DNA from 2 places in the Streptomyces sp. B3I8 genome. Region 1 is predicted to be linked to the other one. Evidence: riboswitches for the same ligand, from Rfam matches in the RefSeq annotation. Region 1 holds a riboswitch; the other holds the start of a gene.

Region 1 (3,401 bases):
GTCGACGGGGACGGGGACGTATCCGCGGCGGGCGAGCCGGTCGGCGAGGTCCGTGGCGCGCGGAGGGAGGAAGACGTGGCGGCCGTCCGAGACCGAGTTGAGGCCGAGGGCGAGCGCGTCCCGGCGGGTGGCGAGCACCGCGTCCGGGAACAGCCGGGCCAGTACCTCGCGGCTGCCCGGCGAGAACGCGTCCGGGTAGTAGGCGATGTTCGCCTCCCGGCCGGGGGCGGAGGGGGCGCTGGGGTCCACCGGGTCGAGGACGCACAGGGCGGTGTCGAGGTGGTAGAAGTACGGGTCCACCAGACGCAGCCCGATGACCGGGGCGCCGAAGAACTCCTGGGCCTCGCGGTGGGCTTCGGGGGTGGTGCGGAAGCCGGTGCCGGCGAGGATGTACCGGCCGGCCGGAACGAGGTCGCCCTCGCCCTCGCACACCGACTCGGGCCGGTACACGTCGTGGCCGGCGGCCTTGAACCAGGCCGCGTAGGCGCTCGACTCGGGGCGGCGTTCGGGGGCGTGGAAGAGGGAGCCGAAGACGCGGCCGTCCAGGACGAGGGCGGAGTTGGCGGCGAAGACCATGTCCGGGAGGCCGGGGACGGGGGGCACGGTCTCGACGGTGTGGCCGTGGTCGCGGTAGGCGCGGACCAGGTTCCGCCACTGGATCAGGGCGAGGCCGGTGTCGACGGGGACGTCGGGGTGCATCCAGGGATTGATCGCGTACCGGACGGTGAAGTACGTGGGTTCGCAGACGAGGTAGCGCCGAGGGCGCGGCACACGGGATTCGGGCACGAAGGGGTACCTCCGCTGATGCGGTGCCGAAGGGGGTGAGACCACGGTAGAGACGGCGAAGAGCGCCGGACAAGTGATGAAAACTGCGCGTACGCGCAGCTTCACTGCGTGAGAGTGCGGGGGTCCGCAACGTTCTTGCGTGGTGAGGGCCCGCAACGGCTCCTGCCCGGCGGGGGCCCGCATGGGTTCTTGGGCGGCGGGGGCTCGTCATGGCTCACGCGTGGCGCGGAGCCCGCATCCTTCTGGCGCGGCGGCGACCGACCCCGGCGCCCCACGGCCGGCCCGCGGGAGCTCGCGGCCGGCCGACGGTCGGCCGGCGGCCGCCCCCCACGTTCCCTCGCACCCGGCGACACTCCCGGCGCGAGGGGCCGGACGGGGTACCCCCTTTCGGCGTAGACACACCTCGTCTTTCGGGACCCGCCCGGTTGCGCGACCCGGGTGGACACCAAGCGGAACGAGGTGTTCCGGTGCTGGTCCGGGGCTCCTCCCGGTTCTGGACGCGGGCCGAAACAAAGGGTGTTCACTCGAACAGCAGAGTGGTGAGTAACAACACAAACCTCCGGTTCCGTTGGGATTTTCGGACTTCGATGGGTGAAGATCCCTTCCGACAGCCCCCGCCACAAGAGGCGGGGCGGTCCGGGCGGACGCCGAATCCTGCCGCCGCCCGGATGACCGGTCGACAGGAGTGGATCGGCAGGAGTGGAGGACCCGAGCACGACGGGTCGCCGGGACGGACACACGGTCCGTGCCGAGCAGCCCTTGGGGTGAAGCCGCGTCAGCGGCCGGGCAACTTCGCCAGCCCGAATCCGACAGGTCATCCTTCACAGGCGGCTGACGAAGGGTTGCGCATGACTGCGCTCGATCGTGTCCCGTCGCTGTTGACCCGGGCCGGCACCGCCTCGGCCCTCACCCTCGCCGCCGTGGGCGGCAGCATCGCGGTCCCCGGCGTCGCCTCCCAGGCGTCCGCCGCGACCACGGCGACGAAGGCGCTGCACGTCGCGGCGTCGAAGAAGGGCGCCCCCTACCAGTGGGGCGCCACCGGACCGCACCGGTTCGACTGCTCCGGGCTGACGCTGTACTCGTTCAAGAAGGCGGGCAAGAAGCTGCCCCGGACGGCCGCGGCCCAGTACAACAAGACGCGTCACATCTCGTCGTCCCACCGCAAGGCGGGCGACCTGGTGTTCTTCCACACGGGCAGTTACGTGTACCACGTGGGCATCTACGCCGGTAAGGGGAAGATCTGGCACGCGCCGAAGACGGGTGACGTCGTACGGCTGCAGAAGCTGTGGACCAGGAGCGTCTGGTACGGCAGGGTGCGCTGACCGCCCGCCGGGGCCCCGGTACCCGTACTCCGGTGCCGGGCCCCCGGCGTTCGTACCCGCACGGCGGGCCCCGGCACCCCGGTGGTCCGTGCCGGTCAGGGGCATGACGGGCCGTGGAACGGTTATCTGTCAGTCATGGCCGACCGTCCTCACCACGACCAACGCAACGAGACCCCGCTGGAGCGTGCCGACCGCAACTTCGCCGAGCTGCTGCAGGAGGTGCGCGTCACCCAGGCGGGCGTGCAGATCCTGTTCGCCTTCCTGCTGACGCTGGCCTTCACGCAGCGCTTCCCGCACATCGACACGTTCCAGCGCGCGACGTACGTCGTCACGCTGCTGCTGGCGATGCTGGCGGCCGTCCTGTTCACCGCGCCGGCGGCGCTGCACCGCTCGCTGTTCCAGCAGAACGCCAAGCCGCTGATCGTGCAGGTCTCCTCACGACTGGCCTCGGCGGGCCTGGCGGTACTGATGCTGGCGTTCACCGGCTCGGTGCTGCTCGTGGTGGACGTGACGCTGGGCCGGGGGGCGGGCATCGCCGCGGGCGCGGGAACCATGGCGGCATGCGTCCTGCTGTGGGGCGTCCTGCCGCGGCTGGTCCGCCGCACCGGTGTCCGCACGGACCGACAGCAGGTCACCAAGGGCTCCACACAGACGCCCGACGACCCGGACCGGAGGGACTCCGGCGGCTGAGCGGCCGGCCATGCCGCTCCCGGGTCCGGTCGGACCGGGTCCCGTCACGGGCCCGGCTGGATCCCGTCCCGTCACGGGCCCGGCTGGATCCCGTCCCGTCACGGGCCCGGCTGGATCCCGTCCCGTCACGGGTCCGGCTGGATCGCGGGCACCTTCCACGGCAGCTCGATCTCGATCCTCTTCCCGCCCTCCCGGGTGGGCCGCACGCTGAGCCGCCCGCCGTACTCCGCGGTCAGACAGCGCACGATGACCAGACCGCGCCCGTTGTCCCGCTGCACGGCCGCCGGCAGCCGCTCGGGGAAGCGCGGATGGCCATCGGTGACCCCGACGCGGAGCTGCTCGTCCCGGTCCAGGGCGAGGTCGACCGTGAAGGTCGGCGACATCCCCAAGGTGTGCTGCACGGCGTTGGTGGCGAGCTCGGAGACGATCAGGCGCACGGTGTCGGCGGCGTCGGGTGGCAGTCCCCAGTCGGTGAGCACGCCCGCCACGTATCTTCGGGCCGCGCAGACCGAGGCGGGATCGCTCGGCAGAGTGACGGATGCTTCCTGGTGATCTGCCATGGCGACGTCGCCCCTTTCCCACGGGACCGGAGCCCGGCACGGA
Region 2 (3,401 bases), 4.5 Mb from region 1:
TGCGGGAAGCGGGCCGGTGACTCAGGGGCGCCCGTACGGCCACGGGCGGTACGGGCACCCCTGAGCACGCGTTCGTACGGCGACCGACAGCCGGTATGCGTGTCGGTACTCGTTTTCCGCTCCGGGTTCCGCGAATTCAGCGGCCACGCGAACAGGGGGCGGCAATTCGATTCCCCGGCCGCGCCCCCCGCATTATCTCTTTGTACTTGTACGCCGCCCCTGTTAATTTCGTGGGCCCGTGATGTTTACGGCTTGTTGCGAAGTGCTCACGGCGGTGACCGGTCCGGCGGGGCGGAGGCGGTGCGTCGCGGCCGACCGCTCGGTGTGCAGGGCGGTGAGGGTGCGGGCGCGTTCGCCGTCGCCGCGGGCGATCGCGTCGACGACGGCGCCGTGTTCCGCCCAGTCCGTCAGCGGGTCCGCCGGCTCCCCCGTGACGTACATCCACGCGATCTTGTGCCGCAGCTGGGCCAGCGTGGTGCTCAGCGCAGGGCTCCCGGCGGCCTGGGCGAGCGTGTCGTGGAACCAGCCGTCCAGGGAGCGCAGGTCGTCGCTGTTGCCCCGGCCCGCCCGCTCCCTGCCCAGCCTGACCAGGCCACGCAGCACCTTCAGATGCGCCTCGGTGCGCCGCCGGGCGGCCCTGGCGGCACCGAGCGGCTCCAGCAGGACGTGCATGTCCAGCAGATCGGCGGCCTCCTGCGCGCCGGGTTCGGCCACGCACGCGCCCGCGTGCCGGCGGGTGACGACGAACCCCTCGGCCTCCAGCGTGCGCAGCGCCTCGCGCACGGGGACGCGGGAGACGCCGTAGCGCCGGGCGAGCACCTCCTCGGTGAGCCGGCTGCCGCGCGCGTGGACACCGGCGACGATGTCCTCGCGGATCGCCGTGCATACCGAGTGCGCCGGAATACGCATGTCCGACCTCCGCCTGATTCCCGTGCAAACACCGTCGGCCGGCGCATTGCTCGACCGACTCTATTGCAGGCGAGGGGAATTTCCGACGGCGAGATACCGCTCATGGTTATTTTTTGGCCAGCGGCGGAACAAAACCGGAACGGCCCCGGCTTCGGTGAGCCGGGGCCGTCACGTGCGGGCGAGCGGGAAGGCGGGCAGGCAAGTGGAGCGGGACGTGTACGTGTACGTCAGACGTTGACACCGTGGCCGCGCAGGTACGCCACCGGGTCGATGTCCGAGCCGTACTCCGGGCTCGTACGGGCCTCGAAGTGCAGGTGCGGGCCGGTGACGTTGCCGGTCGCGCCGGACAGGCCGATCTGCTGTCCGGCGGTGACCTGCTGGCCCACCGTGACGCCGATGGACGACAGGTGGCCGTACTGGGTGAAGGTGCCGTCGTTCATCTTGATGACGATCTGGTTGCCGTACGCCCCGCCCCAGCCCGTCTCCACGACGGTGCCGACGCCGACGGCGTGCACGGAGGTGCCGGTGGCGGCGTGGAAGTCGATGCCGGTGTGGCTGCCGGAGGACCACAGGGAGCTGCTGGCCTGGTAGCCGGTGGAGACGTAGGAGCCCGCGATCGGCGCGACGAACGTGTTGAGCCGCTTGCGCTCGGCCTCGCGGGCGGCGCGCTCCTTGGCCTCGTGCGCCCGCTTCGCCTGCTCGGCGGCCTCCTTGCGCGCGGCCTCCTCGGCCTCCTTGCGTGCGGCGGCCTTCTCCTGGGCCAGGGCCTGGGCGTCGATCCGCGCGGCGACGCTCTCGCCGATACCGGCGGCCTTCAGGAGTCCGGTCTGCCCGACCGAGGCGGGCGGTTCGGCGGCGAACGCGGGGGCGGCCAGGGTGCCGACGACGCCGGTGGTCGCGAGTGCCGCGACGCCCACGGCGCCGGTCGTCGTGCGCTTCGAGCGATCGGCGCGGCGGTGCTTCCCGGGGGCGCGGGTGAACGCCATGTAGGGGGTCGTCCTTTCCTTCCCTCTCGCCTACCGGGTTAGCTGACGGGTTCGGAGCAGGAAGGTCTCCTACGGACACCCTTCATGGGGGTGTCCGATTCACCCCAGGGACATGGGTCCCCGGCTCCCCTGGCTCGCGCCGTACGGGGACTCGGCGATGGCTGCCCGCTGCCGCGGATGCGGCGCGCTGCCTGACGGACAGCCGGGAAGACGCTAAGCGGACGCCGTTTCAGCGGGCAAACGAGGTCACGTTTTTGTTGCGTATCCCACACGTGCGAAGCGCCATCTCCCATGGCAATACGGACGAATTCGAGCCCGCGGGTGGGCACCTGCGGGTGAACGGAGGCCCCGGTGACATGACACGTCACCGGGGCCTCCCCCACCTCACGCGCGGCGCGGGCTACTCGGCGGCCACCACGGTGACCTCGCCGATGCCCAGCGCCCGTACGGGCTCCGCGATCCGCGCGGCGTCGCCCACCAGGACCGTCACCAGGCGGTCGGGCGGGAAGGCGTTGACGACGGCGGCCGTCGCCTCCACCGTGCCGGTGGCGGCGAGCTGCTGATAGAGCGTCGCCTGGTAGTCGTCGGGCAGGTGCTGCTCCACCTGGTCGGCGAGCGAGCTCGCGACGGCGGCCGCGGTCTCGAACTTCAGCGGGGCGACGCCCACCAGGTTCTGCACGGCGACATCGCGCTCGGCGTCGGTCAGGCCCTCGGCGGCGAGGGTGCGCAGCACCTTCCACAGGTCGTCGAGCGCGGGACCGGTGTTCGGCGTGTCGACGGAGCCGCTGATGGCGAGCATCGCGGCACCGCTTCCGTCGGGTGCGGAGCGCAACACCTGGGCGAACGCGCGCACTCCGTAGGTGTAGCCCTTCTCCTCGCGCAGCACACGGTCCAGCCGCGAGGTGAGGGTGCCGCCGAGGCAGTACGTGCCGAGCACCTGGGCGGGCCACACCCGGTCGTGCCGGTCGGCCCCGACGCGGCCGATGAGGAGCTGCGTCTGGACGGCTCCGGGGCGGTCCACGACGATCACGCGGCCGGTGTCGTCGGCCGTCACCGAGGGCACCGGGCGCGGCTGTCCGGGCGCCCCGGTCCACGCGCCGAGCGTGTCCGCGAGGAGCGCGTCCAGGTCGACGCCGGTGAGGTCGCCGACGACGACCGCGGTGGCCGTGGCGGGCCGTACGTGCCGCTCGTAGAAGGCGCGTACGGCGGCGGAGTCGATGGCCGCGACGCTCTCCTCGGTGCCCTGACGGGGCCGGGACATGCGGGAGTCCGCAGGGAAGAGCTGCCGGGACAGCTCCTTCGCGGCGCGCCGGGCCGGGTTGGCGGTCTCGTGCGGGATCTCGTCGAGCCGGTTGCGCACCAGGCGCTCGATCTCGCCGTCGTCGAACGCGGGGGCGCGCAGCGCGTCGGCGAGCAGACCGAGCGCCTTGGCGAGCCGCGAGACGGGCACCTCCAGGGAGAGCCGTACGCCGGGGTGGTCGGCGTGCGCGTCGAGAGTGGCGCCGC

What was found. A riboswitch is a leader RNA that binds a small molecule or an ion and turns the genes downstream of it on or off. The one in region 1 is predicted to bind cyclic di-AMP.
Region 2: linked by a shared signal. The riboswitch ahead of QFZ64_RS26050 (M23 family metallopeptidase) and the one ahead of QFZ64_RS06115 (C40 family peptidase) in region 1 are both predicted to bind cyclic di-AMP.

Annotation. Positions count from the first base shown of each region.
Region 1 is NZ_JAUSYN010000002.1:872,676-876,076, forward strand. Features, by position in the region: gene ddaH (dimethylargininase) at 1-786, opposite strand, end outside; cyclic di-AMP (ydaO/yuaA leader) riboswitch at 1,422-1,631, shown strand; gene QFZ64_RS06115 (C40 family peptidase) at 1,635-2,108, shown strand; gene QFZ64_RS06120 (DUF6328 family protein) at 2,244-2,798, shown strand; gene QFZ64_RS06125 (ATP-binding protein) at 2,924-3,358, opposite strand.
Region 2 is NZ_JAUSYN010000002.1:5,382,275-5,385,675, reverse strand. Features, by position in the region: gene QFZ64_RS26055 (GntR family transcriptional regulator) at 223-909, opposite strand; gene QFZ64_RS26050 (M23 family metallopeptidase) at 1,137-1,895, opposite strand; cyclic di-AMP (ydaO/yuaA leader) riboswitch at 1,908-2,062, opposite strand; gene QFZ64_RS26045 (pitrilysin family protein) at 2,296-3,401, opposite strand, start outside.